Regions from separate parts of the Streptomyces sp. NPDC058052 genome, predicted to be linked through region 3. Evidence: riboswitches for the same ligand, from Rfam matches in the RefSeq annotation. Region 3 holds a riboswitch; each other region holds the start of a gene.

Region 1 (4,907 bases), on a different contig from region 3:
CCGTGATCCTCTACGGCGCCAACCTGATCTCCGTGAAGCTCTTCGGCGAGCTGGAGTTCTGGTTCTCCATGGTCAAGGTCACCGCCATCATCGGCATGATCCTGATCTGCGCCGGCATCCTCACCCTCGGCTTCTCCGACGCCGGTGACACCGCCTCCATCACCCACCTGTGGGACCTCGGCGGCTTCTTCGCCGGCGAGAACGGCATCGCCTCCACCCTCATGACCCTCCAGATGGTCATGTTCGCCTTCCTCGCGGTCGAGCTGGTCGGCGTCACCGCCGGCGAGTCGAAGGACCCGAAGACCGTCCTGCCCAAGGCCATCAACACCGTGCCGTGGCGCATCGCCGTCTTCTACGTCGGCGCGCTCATCATGATCCTGTCGGTCGTCCCGTGGACCCACTTCAAGCCGGGCGTCTCGCCGTTCGTCGCCGCCTTCGAGGAGATGGGCCTCCAGGCCGGCGCCGCCATCGTCAACTTCGTCGTCCTGACGGCCGCGCTCTCCTCCTGCAACTCGGGCATGTACTCCACCGGCCGCATGCTGCGCGACCTCGCGCTCAACGGCCAGGGCCCGAAGCTCTTCACCCGCCTGACCAAGCGCGGCACCCCGCTCGTCGGCACCACCTTCTCGGCCGCGCTGATGATGGTCGGCGTCTGGATCAACTACCAGTGGCCCGGCGACGCCTTCAACTACGTCGTCTCCTTCGCCACCATCTCCGGCATGTGGGCCTGGATCATGATCCTGGTCTGCCAGATCCGCTACCGCCTCAAGGCCGACCGCGGCGAACTGCCCCAGTCCTCCTTCAAGGCCCCCGGCGGCATCTGGGCCAGCGTCTTCGCCCTCGCCTTCATCGGCCTGGTCGTCGTGACCATGGGCATGGACGCGGGCAACCGCGTCGCCCTCTACGGCGCCCCGGTCTGGGGTCTGCTCCTCGCCGTCTCCTACCTGGTCCTCAAGGCCCGCAACCCCGAGGGCGCCGCCTTCGTCAAGCGGTCGTAACAAGGGTCGCGTCCAGCATCCGGGCCGTTCCGTACCACTCCTCGGTACGGAACGGCCCGTCTGCTTATCCTGTCGGCATGCTGACCATCACCCGGGCCCTGTACGACCGGATCGTGGAACACGCCCGCGCGGACCACCCCGACGAAGCCTGCGGCGTCGTCGCGGGACCGGTCGGCGCGGGCCGCCCCGAGCGGTTCATCCCGATGCTCAACGCCGCCCGCTCGCCCACCTTCTACGAGTTCGACTCCGCCGACCTCCTCAAGCTCTACCGCGAGATGGACGACCGGGACGAGGAGCCCGTGATCATCTACCACTCGCACACGGCGACCGAGGCGTACCCGTCCCGCACCGACATCACCTACGCCAACGAGCCCGGCGCCCACTACGTGCTCGTCTCCACGGCCGACACCGACGCCGCCGGACCCTTCCAGTTCCGCTCGTACACGATCGTCGACGGCGTCGTGACGGAGGAGGACGTGAAGGTCGTCGAGGAGTACGCGTAGCCGTACCCCTCCCCGCGCGTCCGGACCAGTAGTCTGTGCGCGACCTTTCAGGGCGGCAGGACCCAGGAAGCCGGTGACGAATCCGGCGCGGTCCCGCCACTGTGACCGGCCCCCGCCCGGGGGCCGCCAGCCAGGAACTGACCTGCCGCCTTCTCACCACCGATCGGGGACGTGGAAATCCCCGGAGGAGGCTCCGCCATGACCTGGCGTCACCGGCTGCCGCTCGCCGCCGCCCTGCTGCCCCTGCTCGCCGCCTGCACCGCCGCCCCCGCGAGCGCCCCCGGCACCGCGAAGCCCGCGCCCGGCTTCCCGTACGAGATCACCAACTGCGGCACGACCACCACCCTCCAGGCCCCGCCGAAGCGCGCGGTCACCATGAACCAGCACGTCACCGAGGTGATGCTCGCCCTCGGCCTGGAGAAGTCCCTCGCCGGCACCGCCTACCTCGACGACGCCGTCCTCCCCGCCTACGCGAAGGCGTACCGCTCCGTCCCCGTCCTCGCGAAGGAGTACCCCTCCAAGGAGGCCCTCCTCGCCGCGAACCCCGACTTCGTCTACGGCGGCTACACCAGCGCCTTCGACGCCAAGGCCGGCCGGAGCAGGGACGACCTGGCCGACGCCGGCGTCGCCACCCGCCTCAACACCGAGTACTGCACCACCGGCGCCGTCTCCGTCGACGACCTCTACCGCGAGATCACCGAGGTCGGCCGCACCTTCGGCGTCCCCGACCGCGCCGAACGGTGGAACGAGGACGCCCGCGCCACCCTCGCCGCCACCGGCCGGCGGATCGAAGGCGTGGAACCGGTCTCCGTCTTCGTCTACGACAGCGGCGACAAGACCGCCTTCACCGCCGGCGGCCGGGGCATCGGCAACGACGTCATCGCCCGCGCCGGCGGCCGCAACGTCTTCGCCGACCTCGACAAGCCCTTCGGCGACGCCTCCTGGGAGGAGGTCGTCGCCCGCAGGCCCGAGGTCGTCCTCATCTACGACTACGGCTCCACCACCGTCGAGCAGAAGAAGCGCCGCCTCCTCGACGACCCCGCCCTCAAGGACGTCCCCGCGATCAGGAACCACCGCTTCGCCGTCCTCCCGCTCTCCGACACCGTCCTCGGCGTCCGCGTCCCCGCCGCCGTCGGCAAGCTCGCCGCCCAGCTCCACCCGGCCACCCGCCGATGACCACCGGAACCCGCCCCGCCCGCCCGGAGACCGCCCCCGCCCCCGCGCGGCGGCCCGCGCCCGGGCGGGCCCGGTACACCGCCGTCGTCGCCGGACTCCTCGCCGCGCTCGCGGCCGCCGTCCTCGCCTCCCTCGCGCTCGGCTCCGTACGGATCCCGCCCGGCCAGGTGCTCGACGCCCTGACCGGGCGGGCCGGCCCCTCCCCGTACCGCACGATCGTCCTCGACGTACGGCTGCCCCGGGTCCTGCTCGGCGCCGTCGTCGGCGCCGGGCTCGCGGTCGTCGGCGCCGTCCTCCAGGCCCTCGTACGGAACCGGCTCGCCGACCCCTTCCTGCTCGGGATCTCCTCCGGCGCCTCCACCGGCGCCGTCCTCGTCATCGTCCTCGGCATCGGGGCGACGACCGCCCTCGCCCTCCCCGCCGGCGCCTTCGCCGGCTCCCTCCTCGCCCTCGTCCTCGTCTACGGACTCGCTCGCCGCGGCTCCACCATGAGCGGCCCCCGGCTCGTCCTCGCCGGCGTCGCCGTCTCCTACGTCCTCTCCGCCCTCACCACCCTCCTCCTCGTCACCGCCGGCCGGCCCGAGCACTTCCAGGAGGCCCTGTACTGGTCCCTCGGCGGACTCGGCTCCGCCCGCTGGGACACCCTCGCGCTCCCCACCGCCGTCCTCGTCCTCGGCACCGGCGTCCTCCTCGCCCTCGCCCGCCCCCTCGACCTCCTCCTCACCGGCGACGAGGGAGCCACCGTCCTCGGCCTCGACACCGGCCGCTTCCGCGCCGCCGTCTTCGTCCTCGCCTCCCTCGTCACCGCCGTCATGGTCGCCGCCAGCGGCGCCGTCGGCTTCGTCGGCCTCATGGCCCCGCACGCCGCCCGGCTCGCCGTCGGCGCCCCGCACCGCAGACTGCTGCCCGTCGCCGCGCTCGGCGGGGCCGTCGCCCTCGTCGCCGCCGACCTCGGCGCCCGCACCCTCGCCGCACCCCAGGACATCCCCGTCGGCGTCCTCACCGCCCTCACCGGCGGACCCTTCTTCCTCTGGCTGATGCGCCGCCGCCCCGAAGGAGCCGCCCTGTGACCGGACTCCGCGTCGAAGCCCTCTCCTACGAGGACCGACTCCGCGCCGCCGACCTCACCGCCCGCCCCGGCGAGACCGTCGGCCTCATCGGCCCCAACGGCAGCGGCAAGACCACCCTCCTGCGCTGCGTCTACGGCACCCTCGCCGCCACCTCCGGCCGCGCCCTCCTCGACGGCGCCGACCTCGCCCGGCTCGGCCCCAAGGCCCGCGCCCGCCGGGTCGCCACCGTCCCCCAGGACTCCTCCGTCGACTTCGAGCTCACCGTCCGCGAACTCGTCGCCCTCGGCCGCTCCCCGCACAAACGCTTCTGGGAGGGCGACACCGCCGCCGACCTCGACCGCGCCGACACCGCGCTCGCCCGGGTCGGCCTGGCCGGCCTCGCCGACCGCCCGTACCCCACCCTCTCCGGCGGCGAACGCCAGCGCGCCCTCGTCGCCCGCGCCCTCGTCCAGGAGCCCGAACTCCTCGTCCTCGACGAACCGACCAACCACCTGGACATCCGCCACCAGATCGACGTCCTCGCCCTCGTCCGCACCCTGGGCACCACCAACCTCCTGGCGCTCCACGACCTCAACCTCGCCGCCGCCCACTGCGACCGGCTCTACGTCCTCGAAGCCGGCCGGGTGGTCACCGGCGGCACCCCCGCCGAGATCCTCACCCCGGAACTCCTCGCGGCCGTCTACGGCGTGGAGGCCGACGTCGTCCCGCACCCCCGGACGGGCACCCCGACCGTCCTCTACCTCCCCGGTCAGGCGGCGGGTCCGGCCCTCGGTCAGAAATCATCCAGCATCTGAGATCACATTCCGGAACCCGGACCGGGAATCGATACGATGACCGCATGGTTTCCCACGACGTGAGCGAAGAGACGCCAGGCACCCCGCTGCTTGTGGCGCGCCTGCACGTCGACCTGTGTCGCCTCGCCAGCGCGATCTGTCCGTCCCGCGCCGCGCTCTGAGCGACCTGGCCGAACGCACCTCACGCACGACCCCCCTCCGCGCGGGGGCCCCAGCAGCGCGCCCACCACGTCACTTCCGACAGGAGCCCACGCCATGGCCATCGAGGTCCGCATCCCGACCATCCTCCGCACCTACACCGACGGCGAGAAGGCCGTCGAGGGCAGCGGCGCGACCCTCAGCGAGCTCTTCGCCGACCTGGAGACC
Region 2 (4,907 bases), on a different contig from region 3:
CGGACGGGGACGTCCGCGTACGCCGGCTCGCAGGCGACCTCCAGGACGGCCGTCGCCATGGCGAAGACGCCGGGGTCGCCGCCGGAGACGACGGCGACCTTGTGCCCGCGCCGGGCCAGGTCGAGGGCGAACTCGGCCCGCTCGGACTCGACCTTGTTGTCGGAGCCGTGCCGGATCTGGCCGGGCCGCAGCACCGGCACCCGGTCGAGGTAGGTGGTGTAGCCGACGAGCACGTCGGCGTTGACGAGCGCGCCGCGCGACTCGGGCGTCAGCCAGGGCGCGCCGGCCGGGCCGGTGCCGACGACGGTGACCTCGCCCGTCTCCCGGACGGGGTTCTCCCGGTCGATGCGGGAGGGCAGGACGGCGACGGAGAAGTACGGGACGGTCGACGGATCGACCTCGTCGAGCCGCTCCGTCCGCTCGCCCGCCATGAACGCCCGCTCCACGTACCGGGCGTCCTCCAGCCGGCCGGCCCGCTCCAGGGCGCGCCGCACGGCCGGGAAGGTGCGGCCGAGCTTCATGACGACCGCCGAGTCGGTGCCGGCGAGACGGGCCGCCAGCTCGTCCTCGGGCAGCGTGCCGGGGATGATCGTCAGGACCTCCTCGGCCTCGCACAGCGGCTCGCCGAGCCGGGCGGCGGCGGCGCTGACGGAGGTGACGCCGGGGATGACGGTGGTGTCGTAGCGGTCGGCGAGCCGCTTGTGCATGTGCTGGTAGGAGCCGTAGAAGAGCGGGTCGCCCTCGGCGAGGACGGCGACCGTGCGGCCCGCGTCGAGGTGGGCGGCGAGCCGGGCCGCGGCCTCCTCGTAGAAGTCGTCGAGGGCGCCCCGGTAGCCGCCGGGGTGGTCGGTGGTCTCCACGGTGAGCGGGTACATCAGCCGCTCCTCGATGTGGTCCTCGCGCAGGTGGCCGGCGGCGATGGAGCGCGCTATCGAGCGTCCGTGCCGGGCCGAGTGGTAGGCGATCACGTCGGCCTCGGCGATGGCCTTCACGGCGGCCAGGGTGAGCAGCTCCGGGTCGCCGGGGCCGAGCCCGACGCCGTACAGCTTGCCGGTCACGGGGGTGGTCATGCCTGGATCTCCGGTTCGTGCGCGAGGGCGTTGAGGGCGGCGGCGGTGATGGCGCTGCCGCCGCGCCGGCCGCGGACCACGAGGTAGTCGAGGCCGAGGCCGTTGGCGGCGAGGGCGTCCTTGGACTCGGCGGCGCCGATGAAGCCGACGGGGATGCCGAGGACGGCGGCGGGCTTCGGCGCGCCCTTCGCGATCATCTCCAGGAGGTGGAAGAGGGCGGTGGGGGCGTTGCCGATGGCGACGACGGAGCCTTCGAGGCGGTCCCGCCACAGTTCGAGGGCGGCGGCGGAGCGGGTGGTGCCCAGCTCGGCGGCGAGGGCGGGGACGTTCGGGTCGGAGAGCGCGCACAGCACGTCGTTGTCGGCGGGCAGCCGCTTGCGGGTGACGCCGGAGGCGACCATCTGCGCGTCGCAGAGGATGGGGGCGCCGGCCTGGAGGGCCGCGCGGGCGCGGGAGACGACCGCGGGGGAGTACGCGATGTCCCGGACGAGGTCGGTCATGCCGCAGGCGTGGATCATGCGGACGGCGACGGTGGCGACGTCGGCGGGCAGGGCGCCGAGGTCCGCCTCGGCGCGGATCGTGGCGAAGGAGCGGCGGTAGATCTCGGCGCCGTCCTTCTCGTACTCGTACATCATCGGCTCTCCATCGGTCTCTGGCGGGCCGCCGCGACGGCCTCGGCCAGGGCGGAACGGGGGACGGGGGCGCCGTCCAGCAGGTAGGTGTCGGAGTCCCGTGCGGTGACCTCGATCCGGAGGCCGTGCGGATGCCCGCAGCGGCGCTCGCAGCCGGAGTAGTGCACGGGCAGCGGTCCGCCGGGCGCGCGCGCCGCGTCCGCCCGCACGTCGGCGAGGGACTTGGCGCAGCCGGGGGTCCCGGTGCAGGCGGTGACGCCGGTGCCGGGGGCGGCGGGGTCGGTGATCAGGCCGTGGGCGGCGAGCGCGGGGAGCAGGTCCGGGGACGGCCCCACGACGACCACCCCGCGCCACGGGGTGAGCCGCACCTCGGCCGCGCCCCCGCCGAGCGCCCGCAGCTGGGCGGCGGTCAGCCGGCCGAGGGGGGCGAGGACGTGGAGGGCGTGGCCGCCGAGCGGGCCGGGTGCGGGCGGGAGCGCCGGCGGAGGGGAGGAGGAGGGTACGGGCTCCGCGGCGATCCCCGCGCGGGCCAGGGCACCGGCCCACTCCGGGAGGTGCCCGGCGGGGAGCTCGCGCGGGCGCCAGGCACCGGTGCCGGCGGCCTCGGCGGCGTCGAGGAAGGCGAGCGCGCAGGCGAGCGCGGCCGGGACGGCGTCGGCGGCGGGCAGCCGGAAGGTCCGGGCGCCGGCCGTCAGGAGCGCGGCGCCGCCCGGTGCTGCGATCAAGGTCACATCGCCGCCGAGGCCGGTGACGTCGCCGCGGCCGTCGTCGAGGACGAAGAGGAAGCGGCCGGAGAGGGCCGCCGCGCGGGGCTCCGCGCAGAGCGCCGCGTCCAGGGCGCGGGCCCACAACTGGACGTCGGCGTGGCCGAGTCCGTCGAGTCCGGAGGCGGGGGAGGCGACGATGTTCCGCACCCGCTCGTGGGTGGGGGAGGGCAGCAGTCCGGCGTCGGCGAGGAGCGCGGCGAGGCGGGCGCCGCAGCCGTCGCGCAGACCGCGCAGCTCGGCGTTGCCGCGCGAGGTGACGGAGAGGCTGCCGTCGCCCAGGTCCTCGGCGGCGGCCGCCAGCACATCGAGCTGACGACTCGTCAATCGCCCTGCGGGAAGGCGGAGTCGGGCGAGGGGACCGTCGGCGGCTGCGTGCAGCCGGAGCGCCCCCGGGCACGCGTCGCCTCGGTCCCGTATGCGAGGTTCGCCCGCTTCGGGCGGGCTGGGCGGGGTCGGCGGCATGGCGGCGAGCATACCCACGGGGAACCGGGCGGCCACCGAGTGTGATCCGGCCGACTCCCCGACCCTCTCCGGCCCGCCGACGCCACGATCTACTATGCAGATCGGCATGGGGTCCCAGGACCCCGGGGAGGAAGCCCGGTGAGAATCCGGCGCGGTCCCGCCACTGTGAGCCCGAGCCGGCGACGGCCCGGGTGAGTCAGGAACTCCCTTCCCCACGCTCTCGGCTTCGCTCGAGCGAGGGGAGGCCCCAACCCAACGACCACCCGGGGCGCGGACAACCCCGAGGAAGGCCCGAGCCTCGCCATGCTCCTGCTGCTGTCGCACTCCGACACCGACCTGCTCAGCGCCCGCGCGGCCAACGCGGCCGCGCCCGAGGGCCCGGTCCCGTACCGCTTCGCCAACCCCTCCCGGCTTCCGCTCGCCGACCTCCCCGGCCTCCTCGACGGCGCCGACCTCGTCGTCGTCCGCCTCCTCGGCGGCGTCCGCTCCTGGCAGGAGGGCCTCGACGCGGTCCTCGCCACCGGCAGGCCCGTCGTCGTCCTCAGCGGCGAACAGGCCCCCGACGCCCAGCTGATGGCCGCCTCCACCGTGCCGGTCGGCGTCGCCACCGAGGCGCACGCCTACCTCGCCCACGGCGGCCCCGCCAACCTGGAGCAGCTGGCCCGCTTCCTCTCCGACACCGTCCTCCTCACCGGCCACGGCTTCGAGGCCCCGGCCGCCGCCCCCACCTGGGGCCCCCTGGACCGGGCCGCCCGGGACGTGCCCGGCCCGACGATCGCCGTGCTCTACTACCGCGCCCACCACATGAGCGGGAACACCGCCTTCGTCGGCGCCCTCTGCGACGCGATCGAGGACGCCGGGGCCCGCCCCCTCCCGCTCTACGTGGCCTCCCTGCGCGCCCCCGAGGAGGAGCTGCTCGCCGTCCTCCGCGGCGCCGACGCCATCGTCACCACCGTCCTCGCCGCCGGCGGCACCAAGCCGGCCGCCGCCCAGGCGGGCGGCGACGAGGAGGCATGGGACGCGGGCGCGCTCGCCGCGCTCGACGTGCCGGTGCTCCAGGCGCTCTGCCTCACCGGCTCGCGCTCCGCCTGGGAGGAGAACGACGAGGGCCTGTCGCCGCTGGACGCGGCCAGCCAGGTCGCCGTCCCCGAGTTCGACGGGCGCCTCATCACCGTCCCGTTCTCCTTCAAGGAGATCGACGCCGACGGCCTGCCCGCCTACGTCGCCGACGCCGAGCGCGCCGCCCGCGTGGCCGGCATCGCCGTCCGCCACGCCCGCCTCCGGCACATCCCGAACGCCGAGAAGAAGCTGGCGCTCGTCCTCTCCGCGTACCCCACCAAGCACTCCCGCATCGGCAACGCGGTCGGCCTCGACACCCCCGCCTCCGCCGTCTCCCTGCTGCGCCGGCTGATCGCCGAGGGCTACGACTTCGGCCCGGAGGAGGACCTCCCCGGCCTGGTCTCCGGCGACGGCGACGAGCTGATCTACGCCCTCATCGAGGCCGGCGGCCACGACCAGGAGTGGCTCACCGAGGAGCAGCTGGCGAAGAACCCGGTCCGCATCCCGGCCGCCGACTACAAGCGCTGGTACGCCGAGCTCCCGGCCGAACTGCGCGAGCGGGTCGAGGAGCACTGGGGCCCGGCCCCCGGCGAGATGTTCCTCGACCGCTCCCGGAACCCGGAGGGCGACATCGTCCTCGCGGCCCTCCGCCGCGGGAACCTCCTCGTCCTCATCCAGCCGCCGCGCGGCTTCGGCGAGAACCCGATCGCGATCTACCACGACCCCGACCTGCCGCCCTCCCACCACTACCTGGCCGCCTACCGCTGGATCGCGGCCCGCGCGCAGGACGGCGGCTTCGGCGCCGACGCCATGGTCCACCTCGGCAAGCACGGCAACCTGGAGTGGCTGCCCGGCAAGAACGCCGGCCTCTCCGCCGCCTGCGGCCCCGACGCGGCCCTCGGCGACCTTCCGCTGGT
Region 3 (4,907 bases):
TGACCGAGAGGAGGACCAGCCGGGTCCGCGCCACGGCCACGCCGAGCGTCGCCGCCGCGTCCTCGCCGAACGCGAAGGCGTCCAGCGTCCGGGCGTGTCCGCCGCAGACCAGCAGCCCGACGGCCAGGACCGCCGCGCAGACGCCGACGTCGGTCCAGCCCGCGCCGCTGAGCGAGCCGAGCAGCCAGAAGAGGACGCCCCGGGTGGTCTCGGCGTCGGCGGCGGTCATCACCACGAACGACGTCAGGGCGGAGAAGAGCTGCATCGCCGCCACGCCCGCCAGGACGACGCGGTCCGTCGAACCGCCCAGGGTGTGGCTGAGCAGCAGGACCAGGCCGAACGAACAGAGCGCGCCGAGGAACGCCCCTCCGGCGACGGAGACCGCACCCCCGCCCACGCCCAGGACGACGACGGCGACCGCTCCGGTCGAGGCGCCGGAGGAGACGCCGAGCACGAAGGGGTCGGCGAGCGGGTTGCGCAGCAGGGACTGCATCACCGCGCCGCACACCGCGAGTCCGGCACCGCAGACGGCCGCGAGCAGGGTGCGCGGCAGCCGCAGGTCCCACACGATGCCGTCGCGGATCGGGCTCAGCCCGGACGGGTTCCCGCCGAGGCGGGAGGCGACGACGGACCAGGCGTCCGCGACGCGGATGTCCGCCGGACCGATGGTGAGGGCCAGGGCGACGGAGGCGCACAGAAGGAGGATCCCGGCGGCCCCGGCGACGGGCGGCAGCGCCCGGGAGGCACGGAGGACGGTCCGTCCGGAGCCTTCCGTCGTACGGGAGTCGTCGGCCGTCCGTCCGGAGCGTGCCGTCGTGCGGGAGCCGTCGGCCGTCCGTCCGGAGTCTCCCGCCGTACGGGACCGGGTCACTTCGCGAGCCCGTACGTCCGCAGCGCGGCGGCCACCTGCTCGATGCCCTCGACGGTGCGGATCGTGGGGTTCATGGCCTGGCCGCTGAGGATCACGTACCGCTTCTTCCGCACCGCCGTCATGTTCCGGGTGACGGGGTGGGACTCCAGGAACTCGATCTTCTTCGCGGCGCTCTCGGCCGACTGGGCCTTGCGGGTCAGATCGGCGATCACCAGCACGTCGGGGTCGCGGTCGGCGACGGTCTCCCAGTTGATCTGCGGCCACTCCTCCTTCGTGTCGTCGAAGACGTTCTTCACGCCGAGCACCCCGCTGACGATCCCCGGCGCGCCGCAGCATCCGGCCATGTAGGGCCCCTGGGAGTCCGAGAACCAGTAGAGGACGGAGGCGCCGGCGAAGTCGGCGCCGGCCGTGGCCTTCGTGACGCGGGCGCGGAGTTCGCCGACGAGCTTCTCGCCGCGCTCCGGGACGCCGAAGATTCTGGCCAGGTCGCGGACCTCGCCGTACACGGTGTCCATGGTCAGCGGCGCGGTCCGGACGCCGTCGCCGTCGCCGCTGTTGTCCTTGCCGACGCAGTCGGTGGGGGAGAGGTAGGTGGGAACGCCGAGCCGCGTGAACCGCTCCCTGGGCGCCACACCGCCCTTGCCCAGCGTGTAGAGGAAGGAAGCGCTGACGAAGTCGGGTTCGGTGTCGAGCACCTTCTCGAACGACGGGTAGCGCTCGGCGAGCCGGGGGACGGTGGCGTTCGCCTTCTCCAGGCCCTTCAGGACGGGATCCGTCCAGGTGGCCGTGCCCACCATGCGGTCGGCGAGGCCGAGCGAGAAGAGGATCTCGGCCGAGCCCTGGTCGAGGGCGACGGCGCGGCGCGGCGTGTGGGCGACCTCGACCCGCTGCCCGCAGTTGTCGAGGGCGACGGGGCCCGGTCCGGAGGCCGGCCCCTTCCCTCCGGCCGGGGCCGCGGGGGCGCCGGCGCCGCAGCCGGCCACGAGAACGGCGCCGGCCACGAGCAGCACGGCGGAACGGACGGGAGGTGCGAAGGGCACGGTGGGGAGTCCTCTGCGTCACGGCTCATGCGCGGAGCCTGTCGTACGGTGCTCCCCGGACGGCGACCCGCGCCCCCCGGGGCGCCAGCAGGTCTTCGGACTCGGGATCGTCCGGACGGGACGCCTTCCCAGACCCCTCGGGGGTCCAGTGGCCGATGTCCCGCCCGTCACCCTCACCGCTGCGCGTCAGCTCCGGATTCCCACCGGATTCCCTGACCCGTGCACGTACCGCGTCGGTGCGTACAGAGGTGCGACTGGCCCGGGCAAGCTACCACAGAGGGATCTTGGTGCCGCCCCGCGGGTCAGGCGCGGTGCGCGACCGCCGCCAGGGCGTTCCTGACCTCCTGGGCCACGCGGGCCGCGTCGTCGGGGTTGTTCACGACGTCCGTGTGGTTCATGTCGACGACGAGGACGTCGCTGGCGGAGTAGTGCTGGTGCACCCACTCGTCGTAACCGGTCCACAGCGTGCGGTAGTACTCGACGAGGCTCTCGTCCTGCTCGAAGTCGCGTCCGCGCAGCCCGATCCGGTGCAGCACCGTCTCGAAGTCCGCCTTGAGGTAGACCATGAGGTCGGGCGCCTTGCGGTACGGCAGGCCCTCGATCTCGCGCATCATCTCGTCGAGCAGGCCCTCGTAGACCTGCATCTCCAGGGAGCTGATCCGGCCGAGGTCGTGGTTGACCTTGGCGAAGTACCAGTCCTCGTAGATCGACCGGTCGAGCACGCTGTCGTCCTGCTTGTACGCCTCCTTGATCGCGGCGAACCGCGTCTGCAGGAAGTACAGCTGGAGCAGGAAGGGGTAGCGCTTCGCCTGGATCTCCTCGGGGCTCGCCGAGTAGAACAGCGGGAGGATCGGGTTGTCGTCCACGCTCTCGTAGAAGACCTCGGTGCCCAGCTCCTTCGCGAGCAGCTCGGCCACACTCGTCTTGCCGATCCCGATCATGCCTCCGACGCAGATCACCGGCATACCTCACTTCTCCCTGGGGGTCTTCTGTACGTGGACGGGGAGATGGGCCTCCCGTACCACTGAGACGCGCGCCGGTGGTCAGGCGATTCCCCGGGCTTTCGTGATCAACGTCATGTGGTCCTTCGGGGCCGGGACCCCTCCCTGGACCGGATCGCTCTCCTCGACCGGTGGGCCGGCCGTTCCGCGACCACCGCTCGTCGCGGCAGGTCGCGGCCCCGCAGCCGCGTTGAATTTTAGATGACGATCCGGCGCGGGCGAGCCGCCGCTTCCGGGCGGCCGGGTTCGGGCCGCCGGCCCGTGCCGGAGCCCGGCCGGCGGCGCGGTGTCCTGCGCGCCGCCGGCCGGGCGGGGGGCCTGGCCCGCTCCGGTCGCGGGCCCCGGCAGGGAGGGGTCAGGGGCAGCTGATGCGGGTGTCGGAGGGGTCCGTGGTGCAGGTGTCCGTGTTGAGGCCGCCGTTCGCGGTGTCGTTGCCGGCCACGCCGTCCACCGTGTTCAGGGTGTCGTTGCCGTAGTCGCCGAGGAGGGTGTCGGAACCCGGACCGCCGATCAGGGTGTCGTTGTGGTAGCTGCCGTCCGCCCGGTCGTTGCCCGGCCCGGCGTGGACGGTGTCGTTGCCGAAGCCCGCGTTGACGGTGTCGTTGCCGCTGAGCGCGCAGATCACATCACCGGCGTACGTGCCGTTCAGGGTGTCGGCGCCGCTGGTCCCGATGATCGTGCAGCCACGGCTGTTGTCCACCGTGGTGGCGCGGGTCGCGGTGTTGTTGCCCGGCGTCGGGTCGGACTGGGCGGCGCTGACCGTCGCGGTGTCCGTGAGGGTGCCCGTACGCGAGGGCTCGGCGACGATCGTCACCGTGGCCGTCGTGCCGGAGGGGCTGCCCGCGGGGTGGAGCGTGCCGACGGCGCAGGTCACCCGGCCGGGGACGGTCGTGCACGTGCCGCGGTCGGTGGTGGCCGACAGGATCGTGGCGGTGCCCGTCAGGGTGTCGGTGAGCTGCACGTTCGTCGCCGCGGTCGTGGTGCTGTTGTTCGTCAGGCGCACGGTGTACGTGGCGGTGTCGCCGATGCCGACCGTGCTCGGACCCGTCTTCGTCACCGACACGTCCACACCGGCCGGCGGCTCGATGCCGCCCCCGCCCAGGTAGCGCGCCAGGCCGCGGTGGGCCTCCACGCTGTTCGGGGTGCCGGCGAGCCCGGCGGTGACGATCTTGCCGTCGGTCTGCAGCGCGACGCGCGCGGCGGCGTCGCCGGTGCCGCCGAAGTCGGTCGTCACCCGCCCGTCGCCACCGAAGTCCGGGTCCAGGCTGCCGCCGGTGTTGTACCGGGCCAGCGCGAAGTCGCCGCCGTAGGAGCCGGCCGCGACGATCCGGCCGTCGGACTGCAGGGCCACGTCCGCGGCTCCGCCGTCCCCCGGGCCGAAGCTCGTGGTGAGGCGCCCGTCGCCGTCGAAGCTCGGGTCAGGGGCGCCGCCGGTGGTGAACCTCGACACCAGGAACGCGTTGCCGTCCTTGCCCGCGACGACGATCCTGCCGTCCGGCTGCAGCGCCACCCCCTCGCCCGACCCGGTGCCGGTGGTGACCCGCCCGTCGCCGTCGAAGCTCGTGTCGAGACTGCCATCCGCGTGGTACCGGGTCAGGGTGAGGCCGTCGGCGTGCCCCGCGGCGACGATCTTGCCGTCGGGCTGCGGCACCAGGTCGCCGACCCCGTGGCAGCAGCCGGTGCCGAAGGTCGTGGTCACCCGCCCGTCCCCGCTGAAGGACGGGTCCGGGACACCGGAGGCGTCCCAGCGCACCAGCGACCACATGCCGTTGCTCGACCCGCCGGCGACGAGTCTGCCGTCGGGCAGCACCACGACCGATTCGGCGATCTCGATCGCGTCGACGTCGATCTCGGTGAGCACCTTGCCGCCTTCGCCGAAGGTGGTGTCGAGGCTGCCGTCGGCGAGGTACCGGGCCGCCGCCCACGCGCCGTTGCCGCCCCAGTCGGTGGATCCGCCGACCGCGACGATCTTGCCGTCGGGCTGCAGGGCCACCC

The links. A riboswitch is a leader RNA that binds a small molecule or an ion and turns the genes downstream of it on or off. The one in region 3 is predicted to bind cobalamin.
Region 1: another riboswitch for cobalamin. It lies ahead of ACFVU3_RS25505 (ABC transporter substrate-binding protein); the one in region 3 lies ahead of ACFVU3_RS19745 (ABC transporter substrate-binding protein).
Region 2: another riboswitch for cobalamin. It lies ahead of cobN (cobaltochelatase subunit CobN); the one in region 3 lies ahead of ACFVU3_RS19745 (ABC transporter substrate-binding protein).

What each region holds. Positions count from the first base shown of each region.
Region 1 covers NZ_JBHVRX010000020.1:45,286-50,192, reverse strand. The annotation lists gene ACFVU3_RS25515 (amino acid permease) at 1-998, shown strand, start outside; gene ACFVU3_RS25510 (Mov34/MPN/PAD-1 family protein) at 1,076-1,501, shown strand; cobalamin riboswitch at 1,524-1,662, shown strand; gene ACFVU3_RS25505 (ABC transporter substrate-binding protein) at 1,700-2,677, shown strand; gene ACFVU3_RS25500 (FecCD family ABC transporter permease) at 2,674-3,747, shown strand; gene ACFVU3_RS25495 (ABC transporter ATP-binding protein) at 3,744-4,541, shown strand; gene ACFVU3_RS25490 (putative leader peptide) at 4,586-4,702, shown strand; gene ACFVU3_RS25485 (MoaD/ThiS family protein) at 4,797-4,907, shown strand, end outside.
Region 2 covers NZ_JBHVRX010000005.1:112,153-117,059, forward strand. The annotation lists gene ACFVU3_RS09350 (precorrin-2 C(20)-methyltransferase) at 1-1,070, opposite strand, end outside; gene ACFVU3_RS09355 (precorrin-8X methylmutase) at 1,067-1,702, opposite strand; gene ACFVU3_RS09360 (cobalamin biosynthesis protein CobG) at 1,702-2,943, opposite strand; cobalamin riboswitch at 3,023-3,156, shown strand; gene cobN (cobaltochelatase subunit CobN) at 3,235-4,907, shown strand, end outside.
Region 3 covers NZ_JBHVRX010000013.1:109,907-114,813, forward strand. The annotation lists gene ACFVU3_RS19740 (FecCD family ABC transporter permease) at 1-733, opposite strand, end outside; gene ACFVU3_RS19745 (ABC transporter substrate-binding protein) at 868-1,911, opposite strand; cobalamin riboswitch at 2,001-2,125, opposite strand; gene ACFVU3_RS19750 (deoxynucleoside kinase) at 2,214-2,876, opposite strand; gene ACFVU3_RS19755 (calcium-binding protein) at 3,268-4,907, opposite strand, start outside.